DNA from 3 places in the Varunaivibrio sulfuroxidans genome. Region 2 is predicted to be linked to each of the others. Evidence: predicted binding sites of a transcription regulator. Region 2 holds the regulator's gene; each other region holds the start of a gene.
What was found. Region 2 encodes PhoB, which activates phosphate uptake and scavenging genes when phosphate is short. Its sites were predicted from a motif close to TNTCATAAAACTGTCA; they were not measured.
Positions count from the first base shown of each region.

Region 1: the regulator PhoB is predicted to act here: its motif matches at 7,532-7,547, upstream of pstS (phosphate ABC transporter substrate-binding protein PstS).
Region 3: the regulator PhoB is predicted to act here: its motif matches at 5,588-5,603, upstream of P3M64_RS13775 (PhoX family protein).

Region 1 is NZ_CP119676.1:1,476,120-1,485,835, reverse strand. Features, by position in the region: gene phaR (polyhydroxyalkanoate synthesis repressor PhaR) at 1-591, shown strand, start outside; gene P3M64_RS07000 (formylglycine-generating enzyme family protein) at 664-1,527, opposite strand; gene queG (tRNA epoxyqueuosine(34) reductase QueG) at 1,590-2,645, opposite strand; gene P3M64_RS06990 (glutathione S-transferase family protein) at 2,709-3,362, opposite strand; gene pstB (phosphate ABC transporter ATP-binding protein PstB) at 3,453-4,217, opposite strand; gene pstA (phosphate ABC transporter permease PstA) at 4,293-5,141, opposite strand; gene pstC (phosphate ABC transporter permease subunit PstC) at 5,147-6,133, opposite strand; gene pstS (phosphate ABC transporter substrate-binding protein PstS) at 6,371-7,426, opposite strand; gene P3M64_RS06965 (RnfH family protein) at 7,889-8,176, opposite strand; gene P3M64_RS06960 (electron transport complex subunit E) at 8,214-8,918, opposite strand; gene rsxG (electron transport complex subunit RsxG) at 8,923-9,585, opposite strand; gene P3M64_RS06950 (RnfABCDGE type electron transport complex subunit D) at 9,582-9,716, opposite strand, start outside.
Region 2 is NZ_CP119676.1:2,683,942-2,693,657, reverse strand. Features, by position in the region: gene P3M64_RS12575 (TenA family transcriptional regulator) at 1-59, shown strand, start outside; gene P3M64_RS12570 (SDR family NAD(P)-dependent oxidoreductase) at 56-850, shown strand; gene P3M64_RS12565 (TetR/AcrR family transcriptional regulator) at 1,268-1,957, shown strand; gene phoB (phosphate regulon transcriptional regulator PhoB) at 1,996-2,694, opposite strand; gene phoU (phosphate signaling complex protein PhoU) at 2,711-3,424, opposite strand; gene P3M64_RS12550 (ATP-binding protein) at 4,109-5,365, opposite strand; gene P3M64_RS12545 (TRAP transporter large permease) at 5,472-6,788, opposite strand; gene P3M64_RS12540 (TRAP transporter small permease) at 6,791-7,318, opposite strand; gene dctP (TRAP transporter substrate-binding protein DctP) at 7,490-8,503, opposite strand; gene P3M64_RS12530 (GntR family transcriptional regulator) at 8,871-9,545, shown strand; gene P3M64_RS12525 (malonate--CoA ligase) at 9,576-9,716, shown strand, end outside.
Region 3 is NZ_CP119676.1:2,948,171-2,957,886, reverse strand. Features, by position in the region: gene P3M64_RS13795 (cbb3-type cytochrome c oxidase subunit I) at 1-269, shown strand, start outside; gene cyoE (heme o synthase) at 388-1,350, shown strand; gene P3M64_RS13785 (carboxypeptidase M32) at 1,363-2,862, shown strand; gene P3M64_RS13780 (cytochrome C) at 3,022-3,489, opposite strand; gene P3M64_RS13775 (PhoX family protein) at 3,667-5,511, opposite strand; gene thrC (threonine synthase) at 5,714-7,111, shown strand; gene P3M64_RS13765 (M16 family metallopeptidase) at 7,119-8,390, shown strand; gene P3M64_RS13760 (YqgE/AlgH family protein) at 8,439-9,026, opposite strand; gene P3M64_RS13755 (protein-disulfide reductase DsbD family protein) at 9,314-9,716, shown strand, end outside.

The DNA of each region.
Region 1 (9,716 bases), 1.2 Mb from region 2:
CCCATTACGATTAAAAAATACGCCAATCGTCGTCTTTACAATACCCAGAGCAGCAGTTACGTGACGCTGGATTACCTGGCGCAGATGATCAAAGACGGTACCGATTTTGTCGTGTACGACGCCAAGACGGGCGAAGACATCACCCGTTCCGTGTTGACGCACATCATCGTCGAGGAAGAGGCCAAGGGGCAAAGCCTTCTGCCGCTCGGCTTTCTGCGCCACCTGATCAGCTTTTACGGCGACAGTCTGCAGTCGTTGGTGCCCAGTTACCTGGAACAATCGATGCAGTCTTTCGCCCATAATCAAGAACAGATGCGTCATTACATGCGGGACGCATTCGGCGGTATGAATCCCTTCGCCCAGTTCGAGGATATGGGCCGTAAAAACATGGCGTTATTTGAAAATGCCATGAAGATGTTCGCCCCCGACCTGGAGCGCGGCGCGAAACCGGAGGGGGGCGGCAAGGGGGATAAACCGGCCAGGACATCTTCGCCGGTGGGCGGCGAGCAAAGCAAAAGCGATGTCGCGGAGATGCGCGCCAAACTTACCGAAATGCAAAAACAACTGGATGCGTTGGCGGGCAAGAAATAATACGCGACCGCCGCCCTTGCTCCGTTCGCCGAGTACGGCAGGTTCACGGGGTTTGAGCTTGAAAGCGTCGCCCTAAAAAATATCGCGCACGACACGAAACCCGATACCGTAGCTGTTGACCCGGGCGTCATTCTTGAAGCGCCATGCCGAGGTGAGGTTCTTGCTGAAATAGTACCACGACCCACTGCGCATGACCCGGTTTTGACAGGCTCCCTTCAGCCACGGCGAGCCGTCTCGGGGGGCGCCTTTGTAATTGGGATTCCAGCAATCCTGGGTCCATTCCCAGACATTTCCGTGAACATCATAGAGACCCCAGGGATTGGGTTTATAGCTGCCGACGGGTCGGGTCTTGTGGGATATTTTCGCCGCGCAGTTGCGGCAATTGGCGCGCCCGACGCCGATGTCGTTACCCCATGAATAGGCGCTCGTCGTTCCGGCTCTGGCGGCGTACTCCCATTCGGCCTCGCTGGGCAATCGATAACTTTGGTGGGTTTTCACGCTGAGCCACAAGGCGTAATCGCGGGCGTCCTGCCAAGTCACGTTGATCACCGGCCTGCGCCCGCGGCCCCAACCGTGATCGTCGGGTATTTTGTCGCATCCGCCGTCCGCGACGCAGACGGCCCATTCGTCGAAGGTGACCTCGTACTTACCGATCGCGTAGGGATAGGCGATCGATACCGGGTGAGCAGGGCGTTCGGCCCGGTAACGTCCGTTGGTTCCCATGGTGAACGCACCGGGCGGCAGGGCGATCATGGTTGGGCATTGGGAACAATCCTTGAAGGCCTGAAACGGTTTCGGCGTCGCCGCCGCCAGAATGGGGGGCGGGGCGTCGGGCGCGCGCGATGTCTCCGCGCCCGCCCGCGTCCCCCCGGCGGCGAGGACAAAACCAAGCGCGACGATGCACAAGGCGCGCGTATATTTAATGATGAACGCCATGCCTTGAATTTAGCGCAGCATGACGGCTTGGGCTAGAAAATCTCGTCCCCTGCGAGACGCGATCAAGGAAATTTTTCGATGTGAGCCAGCGCCCAACGGGCGGCTTCGCCGACCTGGGGGTCGGGATCGGCGCATAGGGCGCGGACCCGCGCCAGTAGATCGTGGCTCCGGCCATCGCCATTGGCGATGGCGTACAATACGTTGCGCACGAACCGCCCGCGTTTGCTGCGCTTGACCGGGGACCCGGCGAACAGGGCGCGAAATTGGGCGTCGTCGAGTTGAATAAGGTCGGCCAGGCGAGGGGCGGTCAATTCGACGCGGGGATGAAAGGCGTCTTCGCGCGCCGGTTTGGCGAATTTATTCCACGGGCACACGGCGAGACAGTCGTCGCAGCCGTAGATTCGGTTGCCCAGATCCCCGCGCAGCGCTTCGGGGACCGATGTCTTGGTTTCGATGGTCAGGTACGACACGCAGCGCCGGGGATCGATTTTTCCTTCAACGTTGAGCGCCTGGGTCGGGCAGGCGTCAATGCATAACCGGCACTGCCCGCAATGGTCGGTATGCGGGGCGTCGGGGGGGATTGTCAGGGTGGTGAAAATTTCACCCAGGAACAGCCACGAGCCGAATTCGCGTGAGACGATATTGGTGTGCCGCCCGCGCCACCCGATGCCCGCGCGCTGAGCGATCGGTTTTTCCATGACCGGCGCGGTATCGACGAAGACCTTGAGCGCCGAGGGGTGCGCCGCGACGATCCAACGCGCCAGCCGTTTCAGTCTCTTTTTGACGACATCGTGGTAATCGCGGCCCTGGGCATAAACGCTAATTGCGCCACGATCCTTGTGGCTGTGAACCGCCAGGGGGTCGCGTCCGGGGCTGTAGTTGACGCCGAGTGCGATCACGCTTTGTACCTCGGGCCACAGCGCCGTCGGCGACTTGCGCCGCTCCTGGGTATCGGCCATCCACGCCATGTCGCCGTGCAGCCCCTGCGCCACATAGCTCGCCAGGGCGCGGGCGGGCGCGCCGTCGTCGCCGGCGGCGGCGAACCCGACCGCATCGAAGCCGATGGCGTGGGCTTCTTGGCGGAGGTGTTCCTTGTCGGCGGGTGATAAAGCAGTCATGGCGGCGATCCTACAGGCCGCCATGACGAAGGTGCAAGACAAACGGAAATGCGCTTTTGCGACTTATACCTCGTCTGCGTCGATGACCCAGGGTTCCGTGCGGGCGGCGTCGGACCAGACGGTCATGGCGTCCAAGGTGAGGATCGTGTCGGCGTAGGCCCGGCAAGTATCGTCCAGGGCGACGCCGTAGGTCGTAAAACGGCTGACGATGGGGGCGAACATGGCGTCGGCGTTGGAAAAGGCGCCGAACAAAAACGGCCCGTCCGCACCGAACGCGGCGCGGCAATCGCGCCAGATCGCACACACCCGGGCGATGTCGTCGTCAACGCCCGGCCCGCGGCCCTTGTCGGGCGCGGTTTTCCGGATGTTCATCGGCATATGGGCCCTGAGCGCGGCGAACCCGGCATGCATCTCGGACGAGACCGCCCGCGCGGTGGCGCGGGCGGCGGGGTTTTCCGGCCACAGACGGGCGGCGGGGAATTTTTCCGCAAGGTACTCCAAAATGGCCAGGGATTCCCATATTCGTAGGTCGCCGTCGATCAACAGTGGGACCTTTTTGTTCGGCGAAAGGGCGGCGATGGCGTCGTCCCACCGGGCGTCGAACAGGGGGATCAGCTTTTCGGTGAAAGGAATATTGGCGACCGACATCGCCAACCAGGGGCGCAACGACCAACTAGAATAATTTTTATTGCCGATCACGAGGGTCGGTACGGTCATGACGAGGCCCCCTTCTTGAATTGGGCGTGAAAAGGCGCGTGTCGTAACGGTAACCGGTCGCTTGGAATTTTTTAGGATTTTCCCTGAGACTCAGCCAAAGCGCCCGGTGACGTACTCGGCGGTTTTTTGCACTGAGGGATTGGCGAATATTTTTTCCGTCGAATCGAATTCGATCAGTTCCCCAAGGTACATGAACGCGGTGTAATCGGAGGTGCGCGCCGCCTGTTGCAGGTTGTGGGTCACCACGGCGATGCAGAAATCGCGGGCGAGGTCGGAAATTAACTCCTCGATGTGTGAGGTGGAAATCGGATCGAGCGCGGAGGCCGGTTCGTCCAACAGCAACACGGTTGGGCGAATGGCGATGGCGCGGGCGATGCACAGGCGTTGTTGCTGGCCGCCGGATAGGCTGAGGCCGCTACGTTTCAGCTTGTCTTTGACCTCGTCCCACAGCGCGGCGCGGCGCAGGGCTTCTTCGACTCGGTCGCGGATATCGGCCGCCGGAAGTTTCTCGTGGAGGCGGATGCCAAAGGCGATGTTCTCGAAAATGGTCATCGGAAAGGGGGTCGGTTGCTGGAAAACCATCCCGACTTGGGCGCGCAACTGGTCGATCTTGACGGCGTTGGATAGGATATCCTTGCCGTCGAGAAGGACTTCTCCGGTGGCCCGCTGGTTGGGATAGAGCGTATAAATTTTGTTAAGTACGCGAAGAAGGGTCGATTTTCCACATCCCGACGGCCCGATGAAAGCGGTGACGCGGTTGTCGTGCAGGGGCAGGGAAACGCCCTTTAGGGCTTCGTAGCCATCGTAATAAAAACGCAGATTTTTAATTGTCAATTTTTCGGTTTGGTCGCTCATACCCGGTCCTTGTTCGAGGGAAGCGTTCGTTCGGCGTGGCTCGGCAAGCGAACTGTCGTTCATCATAACCATCGGTCAAATCCTTTTCGTGGAGCGATCGCGCGAAGCCAAAAGTCGAGCCGTAATATTGATGAAAAGAACGGCGGCCGTGATCAACAGGGCGCCGGACCAGGCCAATTTTTGCCAATCGACGTAAGGACTGAGCGCGTATTGGAAAATAACGACCGGCAAATTGGCCATCGGCGCGTTCAGGTCGGTGCTCCAAAATTGGTTGTTCAGCGCCGTGAACAATAACGGCGCGGTCTCCCCGCTGACCCGCGCGAGGGCGAGCAGGACGCCAGTGAGAATACCGCCCTTCGCGGCGCGATAGGAAATGCTGGTAATGACCCGCCAACGGGGCGCGCCCAGGGCGCTGGCCGCTTCGCGCAGGCGGTCGGGCACCAACAACAGGCTGTCCTGTGTCGTGCGCACGATCACCGGTATGGCGATAATGGCCAGGGCGACCGTTCCCGCCCAGGCGGAGAAATGGCCCATCGGGACGACCATCAATTCGTATACGAACATGCCGATGATGATCGACGGCGCGCTGAGTAGGATGTCGTTGACAAAACGCGCGACGGCTCCCAGTTTCGAATCGCGGGCGTATTCGGCCAGATACGTCCCCGCTAAAATGCCCAGGGGGGCGGCGATCATGATCGCCAAGGCGTTCATGAAGACGCTGCCGAAAATGGCGTTTGACAGCCCTCCACTTGCTCCCGGTGGGGGGGTCGTTTCGGTGAAAAGAATAAGATTCAGGCTGGTGATTCCCTTGCTGAGCAGTGTCCACATGATGATGGCGAGCCAAAATAGGCCAAACGCCGTCGCCACAGTGGCGAACGCGAGAGACAATCTGTTGATCAGTTTTCGTTTGGCGTAAATATCCACGAGATCTATCCCTCGGCCTTCTTGATCCGGTGCAGCATGTATTGCGCCACGGAGAGAACGATAAACGTGATGACGAAAAGAATAAGGCCCAGGGCGAACAGCGACGAGGTGTAGATGGGCGTCGTCGCTTCGGTGAATTCGTTGGCGATCGAGGCCGAGATCGTGGTCCCGGGAGCGAGGATCGAGGCGCTGATGCGATGGGCGTTGCCGATCACGAAGGTGACCGCCATGGTTTCGCCCAGCGCCCGGCCCAGTCCCAGCATGATCGCCCCCAGCATGCCGACCTTGGAATAGGGGATGACGACGTTCCAGATGACCTCGGTCGTGGTCGCTCCCAGGGCGTAGGCCGATTCTCGTTGTAAGGACGGCACCGTCAGGAAAACGTCTCGGGTGACTGTGGTGATGAACGGCAGCACCATGACGCCCAGGATTAATCCCGCGGTCAGGATGCCAATCCCGTAGGGCGGTCCTTGAAAAAGGTTGCCGATGATGGGGATGTCCCCGAACCGGTCGATCAAAAACGGTTGGATATGCCTTTGCATGTAGGGGGCAAGCACGAAAAGCCCCCAGATGCCGTAAATGATACTGGGGATGCCGGCTAGAAGTTCAATTGTGATGGCGAACCCGTGGCGCAATTTTTCGGGGCACAGTTCGGTCAGGAAAATGGCGATCCCAACGCTGATAGGCACCCCGATCAGCATCGCGATCAGCGCCGTCTCTAAGGTGCCGGCGATCGGCGCCGCTGCGCCGAATTGGCTGGTGACGGGGTTCCAGACCTCGGCGGTCAAAAAGCCGAGGCCGAATTCTTTTAACGCCGGCGCGGCCCCGATGGATAGGGTGTACATTACGCCGCCCAGCGAAAGCATGACGATGATCGCCGCACTCAAGGAGACGCTGGAAAAAGCCTTGCCGATCCATGATCTGGGACCTGCCGTTCCGTCGTCGGGTGTCGCAGGTCCCGTGGGGAAGGTGTTTTCTTCGGCGCCGCTCATGCGTTCGATCCTATTTTGCGTGTTATCTCGCGTGTTATCATGAGGATTCCCTCTCTTGACGCAAGGTCTGTTTTCCGCCAATTCGGCGGGGTCTTAAAATCTTTTTGCAAAAAGCCCCTCGGAGGGAGCGGCCCTTTGCAAAAAGACTGAGTGCGGACGTATCCGCGCCCGCACTCAGTCCCTCGTGCATGGTCCGGCGGAAAGACACCATAAGCCCCGCCGGACAAGACCTACGCCTTAGCGAAACGCGAGCGCTTTGCCGTGGCTGTCCTTGATGTCTTTCTGCCAGGTATCTTCGACCATTTTGACGACGCTCATGGGCATCGGGATGTAATCCAGAGACGCCGCGGCGTCGCCGCCGTTGTGGTAGGCCCATTCGAAAAACTTCAGGGCTTCCGAGGAGGCCTTGTCGTCAACCGGCTTTTTGTACATCAAAATGAAGCTCGCCGCGGTGATCGGCCAGCTTCCGGCGCCGGGCTGGTCGGTCAGGATCAGACGGTAACCGGGGGCATGCGCCCAGTCGGCGTTGGCGGCGGCGGCCTGAAAGGCGTCGCTGGTCGGGGCGACGACGTGGCCTTCTTTGTTTTTCATCTTGGTGTAGGACAGCGCGTTCTGCTTGGCGTAGGCATACTCGACGTAACCGATCGAGTCGCCGGTCTGCTTGACCATGTTGGCGACGCCTTCGTTGCCCTTGGCGCCGATGCCGACGGGCCATTGAACGGAAGTGTCGGAACCGACGGTGCTCTTCCAGCTGCTGCTGACCTTATTCAGGTAGTTGGTGAAGTTAAACGTGGTGCCCGAACCGTCGGAGCGGTGAACGACCGCGATTGACTTGGACGGCAAGTTAACGCCGGGGTTGATTGCGGCGATTTCGGGATCGTTCCATTTCGAAATTTTGCCCAGGAAAATGTTGGCGAGGGTCTCGCCGTCGATCACCAATTCACCCGGCTTGATGCCTTCGACGTTCACGATCGGCACGATGCCGCCCATGATCATCGGGAACTGAGCAAGACCGTATTTATCCAGCACATCGGACTTCAAGGGCTTGTCCGAAGCGCCGAAGGTCACGGTCTTGGCCTGGATCTGTTTGATGCCACCGCCGGAACCGATCGACTGATAGTTCAGGCCCATTCCGGTTTTTGCTTGGTAGGCCTGAGCCCACTTGGCGTAGATCGGATAGGGGAAGGTGGCGCCGGCGCCCGAAATCTGGCCGGCGTGTGCGATGGTGGCGCTAGCCGCGACGCCCACGACGACGGCGGCGGCGCGCACGAAATTCGAATTCAACAAGTTCACGAGAGGTTTCCTTTCTCATCCCTAAGACATGGCGGGGGAGCCCCCCCCAAACCAAACCCCCTGCACCCAAGGTGACAAGGTCCCCGTATCTATCGCGCTTGTTGGTGACAGTTTTATTGCAATTCGAAGGATTTGTCTGTTTTTGCCGTCAAAGGTATCGGGAAAAAAGAAGCAATATCGATCTACTCTTTTGATTTTAAATATTTTTTATGAATTAAGATTGTCTTCATTTTTTCCGCGTCTCAAGGCTGTGTATCTCTTCGGGACGTTTCTTCGCGCGGGGGCGACGCGCCTTTTTGTGGTTTTTGGCCGCGCAGAATCCGCGTGGGGCGGCCACGGGTTACCCCACAAATTGATTAAAAATCAAGCAATTTTATTAAATGGCTAATTTTTAATCAATTTGTGGGGTGAAATCGCCGAAGCTTTCGGCCCCGAATCATGGCGTCTCGCCTCACGGCGCGATTATTTGGATATTTCTCCGGTCGCCTTATCGCGATCCCTGCGTTCGACCTCCTCGGGATCGGCGGTGATGGGGCGGTAAATTTCGACGCGCGCGCCCTCCTCCAGGAGGGCGTCGAGTTTGGTGATTTTGCCGAAGATACCGACTTTTTGCGTGTTGAGGTCGATCTCGGGGAATTTTTGGAGAATGCCCGAGCGGACGATCGCCTCGCCGACCGTGCTGCCGTCGGGCACGTCGAGTTTGATCCAGACTTGGCGGAAGGATTGACCGTAGGAAACGCCGACATGCATGGCGAGGGAACCTCCGTGGATGATGTTGTGCGCCGGTTTAGGCCGTACCGTGCGCGTGCGCGCCGGGCGCGCATCCGGCTTGATCGGATTGACGGCGGCGGCCCTCAAGGGCGCGTTTTAAGGCGAGGAGAAAACCGAGTGCGAGAAATCCGCCGGGCGGCAGGACGAAAAGAAGGAAGCCGGAATAATGGGGGATAACCGTCACTTGCAGGAAGGAGAACGGTTGTCCTAGGAAAGTGGCGGCGTTGGCGAACAAGGTGCCCTTGCCCAGGATTTCGCGTACGAACCCGACGGCGACCAGAGCCAGGGTCATGCCCAATCCCATCATCAGGCCATCCAAGGCCGCCGCCCACACCGGCTGGCGGAAGGCGAACGCCTCGGCGCGTCCAAAAATGGCGCAGTTGGTGACGATCAGGGGAATGAACAACCCCAAGACCTGATACAGCGTATGAACCCAGGCGTTCATCGCCATATCGACCGCCGAAACGAGGGCGGCGATCACGAGGACGAACACGGGGATGCGGATTTCATCGGTGATCAGGGGTCTCAGGGCGGCGATCAGGGCGTTGGAGACCACCAACACGGCGGTGGTCGCCAGACCCATGCCCAAGCCGTTGGTCGCCCCTGCGGTGACGGCCATCAAGGGGCATAGCGACAGTTTTTGCGAGAAGACGATATTGTTGCGCCACAATCCGTCGGCGGTGATTTTCCACGGGGAAGGAACGGAGCTTACGGCGCTCATGGGGTTATCCTTTTCCTTTTTCGGGCGGGGACGTCGGCGCGGCGGGGGCAAGCATCGCCGCCTTGTGAGCGTTGAAAAAGGCGAGGGCGTTCTTGACCGTCAACACCACGGCGCGCGGCGTGATGGTGGCGCCGCTGAATTGATCGAAGGCGCCGCCGTCCTTTTTGACTTTCCATTTTTCTTTGGGGAGTTTGACGAACGACAGTCCGGAAAAGCCCAATATCCAAGAACTTTTGCTGGTCTCGATGTTGTCGCCCAGGCCCGGCGTCTCGTTGTGGGCGAGCACGCGCACTCCGAGAATCCGACCGCTCTTATCGATGCCCATCACCAGCTTGATCGGGCCACCGTAGCCCTCGCCGGAAATGCGAAAGGCGACGGCGACCACCCGACCGTCTCTCTTGGCCTGATAGACGGTCAGGGGCTTGCCGTCCGGGCCGGGCAGCATGATCGTGTCCTCGGCGGGGTCGTTGTCGTGCCCCCTCGGAGGCAAAACCTGACCCAAGGAACGTTGCAGATCCTCGGTCTGGCGTTGGGCGATGGCCGGGGCGCTGAACCGGTCGGCCGCGGCCAGAAGGCCCGAGGCGACCAGGGCGAAGCCGCCCAGCAAAAGGGCGTGGATGTAAAATCCTTTTTTTCGAGGCTGTTTTTTATCGTTGTCCGCGTTCATGCGCGCTTCTCCACGGTGATCGCCGCGCCCTTGCGGGTGCGCCCATGGATGCGTGGGCGCAGATAACGGTCGATCAGCGGCGTCAGCGCATTCATCAACAGGACCGCGAAGGCGATCCCTTCGGGGAAGCC
Region 2 (9,716 bases):
TCGGTGACATTTTCCGCACCCTTTCCCTCGACGCCAATCTCAAGCAGGTGGCGTTATGAATATCGACGGCGCAAATATCGTCCTGACCGGGGCCGGTTCCGGTATCGGTCAGGCCATGGCGTGTGAACTGTCACGGCGCGGAGCGTACTTGACCCTGGCCGACATCAACGCCCAGGGATTGGAGCAAACCCACGCGCTTCTAGCCAGGCCGGAGGCCGCCGCCATGGTTGTTTCGGACGTCACCACGGCCGAGGGGCGCGCGGCGATCGTGCACGCGGTCGAGGCCCGCTCGGATATCCTGGACATCCTGATCAACAACGCCGGCGTGGTCGCCGCCGGTCCCATCGACACCCTGAGCGACACGCAAATTGAACGGATCTGCCGCGTCAACATCATGGCCCCAATGGCGCTGAGTAGAGATTGCCTCCCTCTTTTACGGCGCGCGAGGCCGGGGATGGTGGCCAACGTCGGCTCGGTATTCGGCGACATCGCCTTTCCCCTGTTCGCCGCTTATTCAGCGAGTAAATTCGCCGTGCGCGGATTATCCGACGCCCTACGCCGGGAACTGGCGGATGACGATATTTTCGTCACCTACATTGCGCCACGGGCTGCAAAAACGGCGGCGAGCAGCACTTTCAAACACCTGATCGAACCTTTCCGAATGCGCCTCGACACGCCGGAAAAAGTCGCCCAGGGGGCCGTCAGGGCCATCGCGCGCCACCGCCGGACGGCCTACCCCATGGGCGCCGAGCGGTTTTACGTTTGTGTGCAGCGCCTCGCGCCGAATATTATCGACAGCGCCCTGACCCGTCAGATCGCCGCCTATCGCCGTCAGGGTCCTCGTCCCTAGTGGTTTGAGTTTAACATTTGAGTCCGATGCAATTGGACACAAATGTGTGAAGAAATCAAACTGCAACAAAAAGATAGATAGTGGTCGGCCCGATGGTTCGCGAGAGCGAAACGTCGGAGTCGATCCACTAGTGGTTTGCGTTTAACATTTGAGTCCGATACCCTTGGACGCAAATGTGTGAAAAAATCAAACCGCAACGAAAAGAGAGATCGCGGTCGGCCCAATCGTTTGCGAGGGCGAAACGTCGGCCCGATCCAGTAGGCCTGGGCAAGGAAGAAACGATCTGCGCCGAGACAAGGGGTTGATTTTTTCCTCCCCCGTGAAATGATGGCCCCATGAAATGATGGATCGAAAGTCCGTACGAGAAAGACGCTCCGCTGCGGTCAATGGGTTAAAAACAATAGGGCGCAGGAGACCATGCACGCACAAAGCGGTCAACAGCGGCGGGAGCCTTCCCCGGAACCTCGCCCCCCGACAAAAAGAACCCGGCTTTCCCGCGAAGAAAGAGAAAAACAAATCATCGACGGCGCCATACGGTTTTTTGCCGAAGTCGGTTTCGAGGGAAAAACTCGGGATCTGGCGAAACGGCTAGGCATTACCCAGCCGCTTTTGTATCGCTACTTCGACAGCAAGGAGACCTTGATCGAGCGGGTTTACCAGGAGCTTTTCATCGCCCGCTGGGACCCCAAATGGGAAACCCTCATTCGTCAGCGCAAGCGCACCTTGGAAGATCGTCTAATCACCTTTTACAAGGAATATTACCGCGCCACTTTCAATTACGAATGGGTGCGCATTCTCGTCTTCGCCGGGTTAAAGGGCGTCGATATCAATGGACGATACATCGAAATCGTCCGCGATAAGTGGATTCTTCCCGTTTGCGAGGAACTGCGCCTGTTCGCCGGACTTCCTCCCGCCTGCGAAATTCCGATTACCGACGAGGAAATGGAAATCGGCTGGGAACTGCACGGCAGTTTTTTCTACATGGCGGTGCGCAAATGGGTCTACACCATGGCGGTGCCCGGAGATGTCGAGCCGATCATCGAACGGATGATCCGCCTGTTCCTGAACGGCGCCCGCGACACCTTGCGCACCCAAATCGAAACTTGACGGCACTGCGACGTGAACGCCGCCCCTCGTCGAGGCCCCTACCCGGCGCCGTGCTCGCTGTCGATGGCGTAACCCGCCCCGCGAACGGTGCGGATGATGTCCGTGTCGTCGTTTTCATTAAGCGCCTTGCGCAAACGGCGAATGTGGACATCGACGGTACGCGCCTCGACATAAATATCGCGCCCCCACGCCATGTCGAGCAGGGATTCGCGGGAAAACACCCGGCCCGGCCGTTCCATCAAGATACGTAATAGACGAAATTCGGTTGGTCCCAGATGAACGGCGCGACCGTCTCGGGTCACCTTATGGGCGGCAAGGTCCATGGTGATGCCGCCATAGGAAATGTGCTCCTCGTCCAACCCCGGACGGGTGCGGCGCATCACCGCGCGGACCCGGGCGATCAACTCGCCGGGCGAAAACGGTTTCACCAGGTAATCGTCCGCCCCACTGTCCAGACCGCGCACCCGGTCTGATTCCTCGCCGCGCGCGGTCAGCATGATGACCGGCAGACGCTTGGTCTGGGTACGTTCGCGCAGACGGCGGCAGACCTCGATCCCGGACAATTCCGGCATCATCCAATCGAGCAGAACCAGATCCGGGCCTTCTTCCTCGACCACCAGCAAGGCTTCCTCGCCATTAACCGCCGTAACCACTCGATAACCCTCACTTTCGAGGTTGTAACGCAGAACCTCGACCTGGGCCGGTTCATCCTCGGCAATCAAAATCAGGGGCGTCATCGTTTTCGAACCTTTCCTACCGCGGATTTACCACCGTTGCGCTCGCCTCATCCTTTTTCGTTCGCTCGGTGGGGAACTTCGTTCCCGTGGACATGAAATGGACCTGTTCGGCGATCGACGTGACGTGATCGCCGATCCGTTCCACGTTCTTGGCGATAAAGAGGAGGTGGGTGCACGGCGTGATATTGCGGGCATCTTCCATCATGTAGGTCAGAAGCTCGCGGAAAAGACTGGTGTGATGCTGATCGACCTCTTCGTCGCGATTGCGCACATCCGTCGCCTTGGCGTCGTCACCGTTGGCGTAGGCGTCGAGGACGTTTTTGATCATGTCCTGCACCAACGCCGACATCCGCACGATGGACGCGGCGACACCGCTAATCGGATGAGAATGGGACAACGTAATCGTCCGCTTGGCGATATTCTTGGTGTAATCGCCGATCCGTTCCAAATTGCTGGCGATCTTAAGCGCCGCGGTGACCGAACGCAAATCGTCGGCAACCGGATTGCGCAGCGCCAAAATGCGGATCGTGACCTCGTCGATGGCCTGTTCCAGATTGTCGATTTGCCGGTCGTCGCGAACGACTTGTTCCGCCAATTCGCTGTCGCGGCGCTTCAAGGCGTCAACCGCCCGGGCCAGCTGAATTTCCGCAAATCCCCCCATTTCGGCGATCAAATTGTTGATGTGGGAGAGTTCCTCGTCAAACGACTTGACGATATGTTCGCCTTCCATTGTTTTTCTCCTTGGCCGCCGGACGTTCGAAGCGGCCTACCATACGGGCCGGTGTTCGTTCGCCGGAGGCGGTGTCAAAATAAGTTCCATCGTTCTGCGCCGCCCTTGAAAAGCACAGTACACGTCACCGCACATTCATAAGCAAGCCCCGACATGCCCGCAAAAGACTCCGGGAACGACAATGCCGGCGCGCACGTTGCGCCAAATGGGTGACAATGACAATGAGATAAGTATCGCGGAGTTCGCCGATAAATTCTTCCTTTTTCGCGATCGCCTCACCCGCTAATACCCCGACAAGTGACGCCGCGATCGCCCGGGCGGACCTTCCCGGCGATCGGTTGAACCCGGACGGAAACCGTCCTGTCGACACAAACGAAAAGAACCACAGGCCCTCAACAACGATGGAACGAATGTTTCGCCCTAAAAAACGGCAACCGTGGAGCTGAAGATCGAGAAACACCCGATTGCCTTCTCCACGGCGATCCGCGCATCGCACCCCCGGCGTGACGTACATCCGGCCTCCGCAGGGGCGCATTGCGGAATTCATAAAATTCATGTGTCTTCAAAAAGGCCGGCGCGAACCGCCTCCTTATCTCGACACGCAAACCCTAGGCGTCCCCGGGGTCTATTTTATGTCAAAGAAATTACACTTTTATGACGCCCTTGGGGCGTCGGTCGAGGCGGCTATGGCGTCTTGAATTCGGGCAGTTGAACGGTAAACGTCGCGCCCTCGCCGGGGGCGCTTTCGATCGTCAATTTGCCGCGATGGCGATTAACAATATGCTTGACGATGGCCAAGCCCAGTCCGGTTCCGCCGATCGCCCGTGAGCGCCCTTTGTCGATTCGGTAGAAGCGCTCGGTCAGGCGCGGAATATGCTCGGACGCGATCCCTTCTCCGGCGTTGCGGATTGCAACCGCAACGCCGGGAACCGCGATATCGACAATACGCGCGACGGCGTCGAGGCGCACTTCGACGGTGGTGTTTTCCGCGCCATACTTCAGCGCGTTGGACAGCAAATTGTTAAAAACTTCAACCAGTTGATCTTCATCTCCGGTGACGTCGGGAAGGTTGGCGCCTTCGCGAAGGACAATTTTGTTGCCCCGTTCCTGAGCCGTCTGCGCCAAGGTGGCGATAACCGTTTTAAGCAGCTCCGTCAGGTTTACGCGTCCCTGCGGGCGGACATGCTCGTTGACCTCGACACGCGAAAGCGAGAGCAGATCATCGACCAGACGAGCCATCCGCCAGGCTTCCATTTCCATGATCGACAGAAACCGCGCACGCGCCTCGGCGTCGTCCCTGGCGGGGCCTCGCAAAGTTTCAATAAACCCCGTCAGCGCACTCAGCGGCGTGCGCAGTTCATGACTGACGTTGGCCACGAAGTCCGATTGCATGCCCTCTAGCTTCAATCGTTCGGTGACGTCGTGAAAAACCAACATGGCGCGGCGGCGTGCGGGGTCTTCATGGTTAAGGGCGAGGACGTGAACATCGAACGTGCGCGCCAAAGATCCTGAAAATTGCGTTTCCAGGTGTTGGGCATCCCCGCTTTGAAAGGATTGCGACACCGCCGACAATAATTGCGGTTGACGCAACGATTGGGAAAGGTCGCGTCCCACCATTGCGGGGCCGATCATATCCTTCGCCGCCTTGGTCGCCGCCAAGACGGTACGACGGCTATCGACCAAAACCACCGGATCGGGAAGAATGTCTAAAATCGTCATTTCCGCTTCGTTGCGGTGGATTTCGGTTTTACTGTCCTTGCTCTCACGCTTCACGCGCGGCGACGGGCGCAAGAAATAGCCCATGATCAGCGCCGCGACGATCAGCGCCGCCGCAGGCGGGGTCATGGCGTCGATACCGGTCAGCACCAGCGTCGCCAGCAGCGCCGGCGCAAACGGCTTGACTCTTGACAATCCGTGCATCACTTCCCTCAATTCACGCATCCGCGACGTTCCCCCAACGAGAGGTTATCGCACGGAGCGGAGCGAATGGGAACCGTCGGCATAGCGACAGGCGCAGCGACCTTCTGGACATCGCCAGGGTCGGGACCTAAAGCGCGCCGCCCATCAAGGTATTGGGCAGCCAAGTTACGATTTGAGGGAAAAAGCACAAGATGACGATCGCCAGAACCATGCACAACATGAACGGCAGCGCCCCTTTCAGCACCGTCGGTAGCGAAACGTCGGGAACAATACCGTTGATGACATAAAGGTTAAGTCCCACCGGGGGCGTGATCAGGCCGATTTCCATGTTGATCGTGAAGACCACCGCGAACCAATATGGATCGAACCCGGCATGGACGATAATCGGCAACAAAATCGGCGCGGTCATCAAAATGACGGCGACCGGCGGCAAGAAAAATCCGGCGACCAGCAAGAACAGATTGACCGCCGCCAGCAACATCCATTTGTTGACCGACAACAACGCAATGGTTTCGGCGACCGACTGAGTCACCGACAGCGACGACAGGGTAAAGCTGAACAGCGCCGACGCGCCGATGATCATCAGGATCATCACGCTCTCGCGCATCGAGTCGGAGACGATCGTCCACAATCGGCGCGGGCTCCAAATTTTGTAGATGATCGCGACCAAAACCAGGCACAGCATAGCGCCGACGCCCGCCGCCTCGGACGGCGTCGCGACGCCGCCATAGAGCACGTACAGGACGCCGACAATGATCGTAAGGAAGGGCAACACCCGTGGCAGAATCTGAAAGCGTTCGCGCCAGCTCACCCGATTGTTCTCGTCGAAAAAATCATACCCCTGCCGCCACGCCGTGTACAACGACCAGCCCATGAACAACCCGGTCAACATCAGCCCCGGCAAAAGGCCCGCCAAAAATAGCCGTCCGATCGACGTTTCGGTGGCGATGCCGTAAACGATCATGGTGATCGACGGCGGGATAAGAATTCCCAAAGTCCCCCCCGCGGCGATCGACCCCGTCGCCAAGCCGTCGGGATATCCCCGCTTGCGCATTTCGGGTATCCCCATCTTTCCGATCGCGGCGCAGGTCGCGGGCGACGAGCCGCTGAGCGCCGCGAACACGGCGCACGCCCCCAGGTTGGATATGATCAGCCCACCCGGAACGCGGTGCAGCCAGCGATCGAGGGCCTCGTATAGGTCCTTGCCCGCCGGCGACGAGGCCACCGCCGCGCCCATCACGATAAACATCGGGATCGAAACCAGAGAAAATTCGTTGAGACCGGCGAAAAACACATCGGCGACGCCGGACAGGGAATCCAGACCGTCAAAGGCGACCATGAACGCTACCGCGACCAGGCCAAGACCGAAGGCTACCGGGATCCCCGAGGCCAAAACAAGGATCGTCGCCACGGCCACCAGCAATCCGATGATTAAAGGATCCACGGTTACTCACCCTCCAACGCGCTATGGGCCGCCATCGCGAAAGGCATCTCCCTCCCGCTAAGCAAGGCCAGGATATCCGCGACATATTGCAGCGCCATTAGGCCGATGCCGACGGGCATGGCGAGATAGGGAATCCATAACGGAAGCTCCCACACCGTTTCGGTGCGCCACCCCCCCTCCCAGGCTTCGAGGAAAAGATTGCCGCCGCTCCACGCCAAAACCAACGAAAACGTCAACCCGCCCAAGCACGCCAGCAACGCCAGAACGACACGGGCGCGGTGGCCAAGGTAATGGGGCAGCAATTCGACATTGACGTGGCCTTTGATCAACAGGACGTACGGGCTGCCGATCAGGGCCGCCCCAACCAGGGAAAACGTGATGTAGTCGGTTTGCCACACTGTCGATGCGTTGAGGAAATACCGCCAAACCACCATCTGGCAGACGACCAGAATCGCCGAGGCGACCAGCAAGGAAGCGAAAACGCCACAAGCCGTGGACATGGCGCGAATCGAACGAATGAAAATATCCACCTCGGGGAACCTTAACTTTGAGTGTCGCGCTGAAAAATCGAAAAAACGGTCCCGAAACAGGACCGGATACGGGCCGGAACTCAGAAGACGAACCGGAACCACCACCCACACAGGAGAGGGGTGATCATAACCATGGCTGGTGGTCCCGGAAAGGGCGCCGACGATACGGCGTTACTGAACGGCGAGGGCTTCCTCGATCAACTTCTTACCGCCCGGAACTTTTTTCTCGAATTCGGCGTAAGACGTTTTCTTGGCGATGGCGCGCCAGGCGTCGGCTTCGGCCTTGGTCATGGTGATCACCTTGACCCCGGCTTTCTTGAACACCTTGACCATCTTGTCGTCGAGGCCCTTGGCGGCGTCGAAGAAGAAGGCCTCGGCTTTCTTTCCGGCGGCGAGAATGGCTTTTTGCTGGGCCTTGTTCAGTTTGTTGAACGACTTGGTGGACATCAAAATAGGTTCGTACATAAACCACAGGGCCTGATCGCCGGGGGCCGTCATGCACTTGGCCTGTTCGTAGATGCGGTAAGAAACGAAACTGCCCGAACTGGTGTTCGCCGCATCCAACACGCCGGTCTGCATGGCGGTGTATATTTCGGAACTGGGCATCGAAGCGATCGACGCCCCGGCCCCGACCAGCATTTGCTCGAAAGCCTTACCGGCGGCGCGGGTCACCAGCCCCTTCATGGTTTCGGGACCGCGAATGCACTGCTTGCGCGAGGCGAACCCACCCGCAAGCCACGTATCGGCAATCACCATCACGCCGGATTTGTTGATGATTTTTTTGATGTCCGCCATGAATTTTGAATTGTTCAACCGGCGCGCATGCTCGTGGTTCTTGACCAACCCCGGCATCAACGTGGCGTCGAATTCGGGATGTTGCCCCGCGGCGTAAGCCAGCGGAAAGGCCGTCAGGTCAAGCTGGCCGCGCGTCAACGGCGTCCATTGTTCTTTCGGCTTGTATAGGGACTTCGACGGGTAAATTTTGATTTTCAGATCGACGTTCGCCTTGGCGACATCATCGGCGATGATCTGCATCATTTTATGGCGCACGTCGGAGGTGTTCCACTGATGGGACGCTTTGAGCGTCGTCGCACCGGCGGTCGGCGCGAAAAAACCGGCGGACGCCAGCCCCATGGATACGACAATCGCCGCGGTTCCCACCGCGGTCTTCAAAAATAGGGTCATTGATGTTCTCCCACACCTTGTATCATTTTCATGATGTCTTTAGACGACATCTTGATGTTGACAGCCTCCCCAGGCGTCGGGAACAATTTATGGCTCGGTTGAATACCTGTCAAACCAAATTGTATACAAAAAACTCTTCCCTTATTCTTTTTGATGGCGCTAACCTAGCCCTGTGTTGGGGCGCGCCACGCTGGGGCGCCCCACGGTTGTCGTTTGCGCTTTTTTCCACAGATCGCAATACTGGACCGACACGGTCGCCGGGGTATCACCGAAAGTATTAAGGGACCGGAACGAAAACCCGGACCCCGAGGATAGCGACAGGACGATCCGGGAACGAAGGAAGGCTGGACGGTAGGGAGGACGCTCTGTGTCAGGCGCAAAAATCCGCGCTCAAGTTCTACGCGCACAATTGGAGCAAGAGATCATCACCGGCGCATTACGCCCGGGAACACGGCTGGATGAAATGTCGCTAACGGTGCGCTTCGGCGTGTCGCGCACGCCGGTGCGCGAGGCCTTGCGCCAACTGGCCTCGATCGGCTTGGTCGAACTGCGCCCCAATCGCGGCGCGCTGGTTGCGACTATCGGCATTCGTCAGCTGATGGAAATGTTCGAAACCATGGCCGGTTTGGAAGGCCTGTGCGCGGGCCTCGCCGCGCGCCGCCTCACGCCGCAAGAACGCCGAGATCTTCGCGAAATTCACGACACCTGCGCCCGCCTCGCCCACCAAGGCGCCCCCGACGAGTATTACGCCGCCAACGTCCGCTTTCACGAAACGATCTACGGCGGTGCGCACAACGGCTATCTGGCGGATCAAACCCGGGCCTTACGCAATCGTTTGGCGCCATATCGCCGTCTGCAACTGCGCCAACACAACCGCCTGCACGCCTCGTTCGGCGAACACGCCGAAATCCTGGACGCCATTGTTTCGGGAGATGACGCGTGCGCCGAAAAACTGATGCAAAAACATCTCACCGTCCAGGGCGACATGTTCAACGACCTCATCGCCAATCTTCCCGAAGACATGTTGCGTCCCGCCATTTGACCCCCCCACTTTCAGGACTTCGAACTGCGAATGAACGCCAACCTTTTCGCACTGCTCGCCAGCCGCTTTCCGCAAAACCCCGACGCCGACGCCTTGCTGATCCCGGACGGTCCCACGCTGTCCTATGGATGGCTGGACGCGCAAACCGCACGATATGCGGGGCTGCTCAAA
Region 3 (9,716 bases), 260 kb from region 2:
TGGGGCGTAAGCCGAAAGCGGGAAAACTGTTGTTCGCCACGATTTGGTGTTTCTTCGTCGGACAAAGCACCGCGGCGGTGGGTCTGTTCATCGCCGGGGATTACGGCACGGCGCGCAAGGTCGCCGGCGCGGCGCAAGACCTGAGCGCGCTGGCCGCCAAGATCGGTATGGGATTGAACGGCGCGGGCGGCCTGCTGGCGGTGATCGGCGGCGCGCTTTTTGTCTGGGTTGTCGGATCATCCTTAATCCGGCGCCCTGAAAGGATTTAAACAATTGTAATTCGCAATTTCTAAACCAGGCGCCGCATAGGCCTGGCGGCACAAGGGACCGGTACGAAAACAATAGGGTTCCAATCACGGGATTTGTACCCAGGGGAGGGAGAGCACAATGATCGTATCTCAAGACACGACACACAAAAACGGCCTGGCCGAAGGTATCGGCACGGTCGCCGCCGAACGCGACAGCATCCGCTTTCGCATGGCGGACTACGCCAATCTCTTGAAACCACGCGTCATGGCGCTGGTCGTCTTCACCGCCCTGGTCGGTATGATGCTGGCCCCGGTACAGGTCGATCCCCTAAAGGCGTTGATCGCCATTGTATGCATCGCCGTCGGCGCGGGCGCATCGGGCGCAATCAACATGTGGTATGACCGCGACATCGATATCGCTATGGAACGAACGAAAAAGCGTCCCATTCCGGCGGGGAAAATCGAACCGGACAAAGCCTTGACGTTCGGCGTCATCCTGGCGGTGGCGTCAGTCGCCGTAATGTATATGTTCGTCGAAACCCGGGCCGCTGGACTCCTGGCGTTCACCATTTTTTACTATATCTTCGTCTATACCATCTGGCTGAAACGGCGCACCCCGCAGAACATCGTTATCGGCGGCGCGGCGGGGGCCTTCCCGCCGATGATCGGCTGGGTCGCGGCGACCGGCGAGTTCACCTTCGCGTCGGGCATTTTGTTCGCCATCATCTTTTTATGGACGCCGCCGCATACCTGGGCATTGGCGCTCTTTCGGCGTGGCGATTATGAGAAAGTCGGCGTTCCGATGATGCCCGTCGTGGTCGGCGCGAGAAAAACAAAAATCCAGATTCTTCTGTACACCCTCTTGCTGACGCCGGTGACCTTGATCCCCACGTTGATCGGACTGTCCGGCATTTTTTACGCCCTGGCGGCGCTGGCGTTGGGAACGTGCCTGATCCGCCACGCCGTATGCCTGCTTCGCGACACCGACGAACGGCGCGCACGAGGGATGTTTTTCTTTACCATCCTTTATTTGTTTTTGATCTTCGCCGCCCTTTTGCTAGACAAGACGATCTACTTTCCTCTGGATCGCCTGATCGGCTAAACGGACGCATTGATGCAAAAAACACCCTATCGAGACCTCGAAGCGCGGTTCGCGCGCCTCGACGCGCTGGAAGGCGCATCGGCCATGTTGCACTGGGACATGTCGGCAATGATGCCCGCCGGCGGTGCGGAAAGCCGCGCCGAACAGTTGGCCGTTCTCAAAACCCTGGGCCACGCCATGCTCTGCGCGCCCGAGATGGCCGATCTTCTCGGCGCGGCGGCCACGCAGAGCGACCTCGACCCATGGCAGCGCGCCAATATCACCGAAATGCGCCGACGCTGGGTTCACGCCACGGCCATCGACGACACCCTGGTCGAGGCGCTCTCGCGCGCCTGTTCGGCATGCGAAACGGTATGGCGCGGCGCCCGCGCGGAAAACGATTTCGCCCGCGTCCTGCCGTTCATGAAGGAGGTGCTGGCGCTGACCCGCGAGGTCGGCGCGGCGAAGGCGGAAAAATTAGGCGTTTCGGTGTACGACGCCTTGCTCGACGAGTACGAGCCCGATGGCCGCGCCCACGATATCGACGCTATTTTCGCCGACCTCGAAGCCTTTCTTCCCGATTTCCTATCCGATGTCATGGACGTCCAGGCGCGCAAGCCCGCACCCCTTCCCTTGGACGGCCCGTTTCCCATTGACCGACAGCGCGGGTTGGGCCTTTCGATCATGAAGTCCTTGGGCTTTGATTTCGAACACGGTCGGCTCGACGTTAGCCTCCATCCTTTTTGCGGCGGCGTTCCCGACGACGTGCGCATTACCACCCGTTACAGCGAAGACGATTTCGCCTCTTCTCTCATGGGGGTCATCCATGAAACGGGGCACGCCCTGTACGAACGCGGACTGCCGACGCAATGGAGCCGCCAACCCGTCGGCAAGGCGCGCGGCATGAGCTTGCACGAGAGTCAGTCCTTGCTGATGGAAATGCAGGCCTGCCGTTCGCTCCAGTTCCTCAGTTTCGCCGCGCCCATAATGCGCAAAGCCTTTGACGCCCAAGGGCCGGCGTGGACGGCCGACAACTTGGCGCGCCTATACACCCGTGTCGAGCCGGGTTTCATCCGCGTTGACGCCGACGAGGTGACCTATCCCGCCCATGTGATTTTACGCTACCGTTTGGAAAAGGCCCTGATCGGCGGCGACATGCGCCTCGAAGAACTGCCCGGGGCATGGAACGAGGGCCTGCACGCCCTGCTCGGGATCACCCCACCCAACGATCGCCTGGGGTGCCTACAGGATATTCATTGGTATGACGGGGCGTGGGGCTATTTTCCGACCTACACCCTGGGCGCGATGACCGCGGCCCAGTTGTTCGACGCCGCCCGAAAGGCGCAACCCGGATTGCCGGACGCTATCGCCCGGGGGAACTTCGCGCCCCTACTCGGCTGGCTGCGAAGCCACGTCCACGAACGGGCGTCCAGCGCATCGAGCACGGATATCATTACCGCGGCGACGGGAAAAGCGCTCGACGCCGACATCTTCAAAAATCATCTCAAGGCGCGCTACCTGGAAGCGACGTAAGACGGTCCGATCGGACACCGCCCCCGAATGCTCCCGAATGCTCCCACACGCCAAAGGGCGCCGGATTTCTCCGGCGCCCCCTGTCTTGGGATAGCTTCTCTCGGGGGGGATAGCTTCTCTCGGGATACCTCCCGCCGTCCTAAAACGGTCTGTCCGACGTCACTCGCCGTACCAGCCCTTTTCCGCACCGCTGTGGCAGGCCTTGCAGTTGGAAATGGTCTGCACCCGCTTGCCCGGTCCCACATAACGCGCCTCGACGCCGCGATGGGTGCCGACGAACCAACGCTGTTTACTGATCCGCAGCGAATCATTACCACCATTGCGCGGCGCCATCGCCATCATGTAGCGTTCGATATGAATACGCGTTTTTTTATCCAACGAGGCGTCTTCACCGAAGTGATTGCTCAGGTTGGTCATGATTTTTTTCCATGAGCGAGCCGGTAAAAGAGCCGGAGGATAGGGCATGTGACACGCCGAACATTCGTGTTTGGTGATCGCATCGGAGACTACCATGCTCGCCTGTCCCACCTTATTTCCCCGTTCGTCGTTATCGTTATCCGCCCACGCCAGCGACGATACGGCGAGCGCCGGTAAAATCACAGCTATGGCCAAGAGCTTTTTCATCATGGTCGTCGGTCCTTTGCGTTGGTGATTTCTTAAATAAGAGGCACCCTAACGGGCGGGCGCTGAACATATCCTGAACGCAGCGGACGAGACGTGGGTAACCCTGTGAATGGGTAACCCCATGAAGAAGAAGGCGGAAGGATGTCTCCCCCCGCCCCCATTCTTGCCAGGATCGAGAGCTTAGAGACCGGGGATGCCCCCGATGTACCCCACCGACGCTTTTTGCCGGTCGGTCCTTTGCATGATCTCCGCCTTCAGCGCCTTGTCGGCGACATCGACGCGCTCTCCGGCGTGTTGGAAGTTGCTCATGATGTAGGCGTGCCCGCCCAGGTTCTCGACCACCTGGAGCCCGGTCGATTCGGCACCGATCGGGGTCGAAAGGATACGCGACAGCTTCCGGCTATCGACATTGAACGCCCACAGATAATTGTTGGCGTGCATGCCGCTGTCCTCACCGATGAACAGCGTGCGCATCTTGTCGGAGAAATACAGGTTATCGGGATTGGCCACCTTGTTGAGTTCGGCGGAGTTGCCCATGGCGTCCATTTTCGCCATATCGACGCCGACCAGTTCGGGCACACCGCCCATGTACACGGCGACCAAATCGCTGTCGATCGGACGCCCTTCGGAGTCCTTAACGCCCCTATCCAAAGTCAAGGCAAAGGTTGCACCCGCCTTGAGTTTCGGAATACGAATGTCGTCCTTCGGACCGCCATCGTGCGGGGTCATGCCCTTTTCCATGTAAGACATCGCAATATAAACCGTGCGGTTGGTCGGATCAAAAGCGACGCCTTCCATCTTATTGAATTCCGTTGTCGCCCCGAGATAAGCCGCATAGCGCCGCGATTCCAGAAAAGCCGCGGCTTTTTCCTTGCCCGGGCGCAGGCGCACGAACTCGTCTTTCTTCTTCAGGCCGGCGCGGATGCGCTTGAAGCCGGGCTTGGGTTCGTCGGCGAATTCGAAAATCGTGCTTTCGCTGCCGGAGAATTTCTCCTGATTGGCCAACTTCTCGATCTCGCTGTCGGAGCCATGACCGAGGCGAATCCAAGTCAGCTTCGCCTCGCCGGCGTGCTTGTCGGAAACCTGATTCCACTTCGCCGCGTATAGCGTGCCCACACTGAGATCGCCGGGACGATCGGCGATAAACATGAACAAGCCGGTATAGGCGCCGTCATCGCCGAAATAGACGGTCCGTTCGTCCGACAACACCCGAGATTTTTCCCAACTGGCGCGGCCCATGGCGAAATGCTTGACCACCTGGGTTTCGCCGCCGGGGTTCACGCTGACCTCGACGATATGTCCGTACTGATAGGGGTTGGCTTTCTTTTGACCATCGAAATACAGATCGCTAAGGCCCTTGATCGCCTTATCGACCTTCGAGCGTTTGAACAGATCGTAATCTTCCTCGGACCCCAGGTGGGTATTCCAGGGCGATTGCGAGCCCGCGCAGGGAATCCACAAACCGCCGACCCCGGAAAAATCGACGTTGCTTTGATCGACCGCCTTCAGCCGCCCGCTAGCGACGTCCTGCGAAATTTTGGTCAACGACATGCTCATCGGCATGCGCGAATACCAGTTTTTGGCCTTGTAGGCGATCTCGCCGTTTTTCAGCAGCCAATCGTATTCCCAGTGGGTGACGAGGTACACATCGCCGCCCGGCAGCATCAGCAAGCTGTTGGCGTCGGGGGTCTCGGCGACCACCGGATCGCCGTTCATATCCTTGATCGGCGCGCCCTTGACGTCATAGAGCTGGCCCGCCTCGTTCGGATTCGAGCCGACCTTGTCGATATTGTTGAACAGCGTGACATAGTCCAGATTCTTGGTTTCCACCCGACCGTCGGCATAGCGCACCTCGACCTTGGCGTCGCTGTAGGTCTTGGTCATCTTTGCGGCGGTCGTCGGCGCGGGCATGCCGATGAATTCGACCGCGGCGACGCCGCCGGCGGCCAGCGCGCTCGACGACATCAACGCACCGGCGGAGAATATCCCCGCCGCCATGAAATTCTTAATCGTTCTTTGCATCATTTTCCCTCCAGATAAATGACACCGCGCGCCTGGTCACGCGATGATGCTTGCGAGAAAAAGACCTAACGCGATCGTGTTACAGTTTGATGTTTCCCGCCGCGCTTCACGTTCGCGAAGGCGGCCCGCGCGACGTCGGCAATTGCCATTTGCGCCCACCCGGACTATACCGGGTGCTCGATTGTTCGTGACAGCAAGGTTGCCCGTGAAATATATCAGCACCCGGGGACAGGCCCCCGCCCTTTCTTTCGACGACGTGTTGTTGAGCGGCCTCGGCCGCGACGGCGGTCTGTACGTTCCCGAAACCTGGCCACGGTTTACCCCGCAAGACATCGCCGCCATGGCGAGGATGAATTACCGGGACGTGGCCGCGGCGGTGATCGCGCCCTTCGTCGAGGGCGCGATCGGCATGGACGACTTGAAGGCCCTGATCGAAACGGCTTACGAAAATTTCGACGATCCCGAGATCGCGCCCCTCAAACGCCTGAGCGACGACGAATGGCTGCTCGAATTGTTCCACGGGCCGACCTTGGCGTTCAAGGACGTGGCCTTACAGTTCCTGGGCGGCATGTTCGATCACGTCCTCGGCGAACGGGGATCGAAAATCACCGTCGTCGGCGCAACTTCGGGCGACACCGGATCGGCGGCGATCGCGGCGTGCCGCGATAAAGACAGTATCGAGATTTTCATCCTCCACCCCGAAGGTCGGGTCAGCGACGTTCAACGCCGCCAAATGACCACGGTGCTTTCGAAAAACGTGCATAACATCGCCTTCAAAGGTAATTTCGACGATTGTCAGAATGCCGTGAAGGCGCTGTTCAACGATCTTGAGTTCCGCGACCGTATCCACCTGTCGGCGGTCAACTCGATCAACTGGGTGCGGATCATGGCCCAGATCGTTTACTATTTTTGGGCGGCGACGCGGATCGGCGCGCCGGAGAAAAAGATCCAGGTCGCCGTTCCGACAGGAAATTTCGGCAACATTTTCGCCGCTTACGGTGCCCGGAAAATGGGGTTGGGGATCGAAAAATTCATCATCGGATCCAACAGCAACGATATCCTGATCCGCTTCATTCGCTCGGGGAAAATGACTCCAAAGGGAGTTCGCCCGACCATCAGCCCGAGCATGGATATCCAGATTTCAAGTAATTTCGAGCGCCTTTTATTCGAAGTCTGCGATCGCGATCCGGCGCGGGTGCGCGCGTTTATGGCCGATTTCCGAGACAAGGGCGAATACGCCGTTCCCCCCGAGATTTTCAAAAAAATCACTGACCTGTTCGACGGCGAATATTTCGACGACGCCGAAACGAAGGGCATTATGCGCGCGGTATACGTGGAAACGGGCGAACTTCTCGACCCTCATACGGCGATCGGCGTCGGCGCGGCGCGGGCCGTTCGCGAACCCGGCGACGCCCCGGTGATTTGTCTGGCGACGGCCCACCCGGCGAAATTCCCCGATGCGGTTCACGACGCCTGCGGCGTTTATCCCGAATTACCGAAACGCCTGGCTGATTTGATGACGCGCGAGGAACGCGCCGACGCCTTGGACAACGACCTTGACGTCTTGCGCGAGTACATCGTTCATCATATCGAACCACAATAGGTTTTTCATGACCCGCACCATCCGCATCACGACCCTGGACAACGGTCTGCGCGTCCTCAGCGACCCCATGGACAGTGTCGAGACCGTCTCCGCGGGAATTTGGATCGAAGCGGGCTCGCGCTTCGAACAGCTGCCGATCAACGGCGTATCCCATTTCCTCGAACATATGACGTTCAAGGGGACGGCGCGGCGCTCGGCCCAGGCGATCGTCCAGGAAATCGAAGACGTCGGCGGACAAATCAACGCCTATACCTCGCGCGAGAATACCGCTTACTACGCCAAGGCGCTGAAGGAAGACTTGGGGCTAATTGTCGATATCATCGCCGATATCGTGCAAAACGCCCGGTTGGACGCGGAAGAATTGGAACGCGAACGCAGCGTCATTTTGCAGGAAATCTCCCAATCCGTGGATACCCCCGAAGACATCGTTTTCGATTATTTTCAGACCGCCGCGTTTCCCGACCAACCGATAGGGTGGCCTGTGCTGGGTTCGAGCGAAGGCGTGCGCGCCATGCCCCGAAAATCCATTCGGGACTACATGACGCGGTACTACACTCCTTCGCGCATGATTTTATCGGCGGCGGGCAAGATCGATCACGACCATCTTGTGGCGTTGGCCGAGAACGCTTTCCCCCGTGCATCGGGCGACGTTCGGGAAACCGTCGCGCCGCCGCAAAAATCCCGCTACCAGGGCGGCGAATTCCGTCAGTACCGCGATCTGGAGCAGGTTCAAATCATACTCGGGTTCGAAGGCGTGTCGTTCGACGACCCCGATTATTACGCCGCGTCGGTGTTTTCCACCCTCCTTGGCGGGGGCATGTCGTCTCGTCTTTTTCAGGAAATACGCGAAAAACAGGCCCTGGTCTATTCCATTTATTCTTTCTTGACCGCCTATGACGATGGCGGCGCCTTCGCCATCCATGCCGGAACCGGCGAAGAGGAGGCCCAAACATTGATGCCCCTGATTTGTGCGGAAATCCAAAAAGCGCGCACCTTCGTCAGCGCGGAGGAAATCGCCCGCGCCCGCGCCCAACTGAAGGCCGGCATCCTGATGGCCATGGAAAGCACCAGCGCGCGCAGCGAACAGTGCGCCCGACACGCCCTGATCTATGGCCGTGTCCTGGACAGCGCGGAAATGATCGCGAAGATCGACGCCGTCGATGAAAAGGCCGTCGGGCGCGCCGCCGAGCGCCTAACGTCCAGCCTGCCGACCTTGACCGCCCTGGGTCCGGTCTCGAAAATCGAATCGTTCGAGAAAATTTGCGCCCGCCTGACGTGACGCCCCCGGGACGCATCGGGACGCATCGGGGCGCGGGCGGACGGCGCGCTAGGCGTGCCCGGCGTACTCGCTGAGCATTCGCACATCGACGCCGATCTTAGCGAAGGCCCGTTCCCATTTGGTGTCTTGATCGTCACCAAAAACCAACGTCGTATCGGCATCGACCGCCATCCAGCCGTTGTCGAGCAATTCCCGGTCCAATTGACCCGGACCCCACCCGGTATAACCAACGGCGAACACCTTGTTTTTTGGGCCGTGTCCCTCGGCGATGGCGCGCAAAACATCCAGGGTCGCCGTCATGGCGACGGCGGAGTCCACGACCATCGTCGAATCGCGCATGTAGTCGGGGCTGTGGAGCACGAAACCCCGTTCGGATTCGACCGGTCCGCCAAAATGGACGGCGATATTTTCCGAAGGATGGGCCACCTCAATCTTCATTTGTTCGAGCAGTCCATCGAAGGAAACCTCGTCGAGGGTGCGGTTCAACACCAATCCCATGGCCCCATCCGCATTGTGAACACACAGATAGATAACCGTTTTTTCAAAACGCCGGTCATCCATTCCCGGCATGGCGATCAACAGTTTTCCCGCCAGATAGGGAGATTGTTTTTCCGCATTTTCCTGTGTTTGCGCCATCGTTTCACACCACCGACTGACAAAAAAACCCCCGTTTCGGCGCGTTTGCGCCAATACGATCGACACATACCGTGTTCGGCAGTATACGTCCGATAGTCAAAAGATAGGAAGAAAAACAAAAAAACGAAGCCATTCCGCCCATTATTTTTCATCAACACATCGTGAACGGGGCGATTCCAACAGCTTTAGGCATGATTTCGCCATGTTCTTCCCCTATCGTCACCCGTGACACTTTTTTTCGTATCGGGGAGCGCGCACCTCCCCTTCAGGGGAGTTACGCCGACGCCATGGCCACGTTTGTCTTTAATTTATTTCCTCGCACTCTACGCCGCTTTTCCCTGATCGTTGCCGCCGCGTTGGCGGTCGTAACGACGATCGGCGTCCCCGTCAACGACGCCGATGCGCAAGGCGCACCCTCGCTGGCATCGCCATGGTCCAGCGAACAATACGCCACTGTACGTCTGGAATCCGAACGCATCGCCACCGGCGACAAGTCGGCGATTACCCTAGGTCTGCATTTCAAGCTGAAGGAAGGCTGGAAAATTTACTGGCGCGCGCCGGGAGACGCCGGCTACCCGCCCCGGATCGATTGGTCCGGATCGCAAAACCTCGACGGCGCGCACTTCATATGGCCGCACCCGAAGCGATTTTCCGTCCTCGGTTTCGAGACCATGGGCTACAAGAACGAGG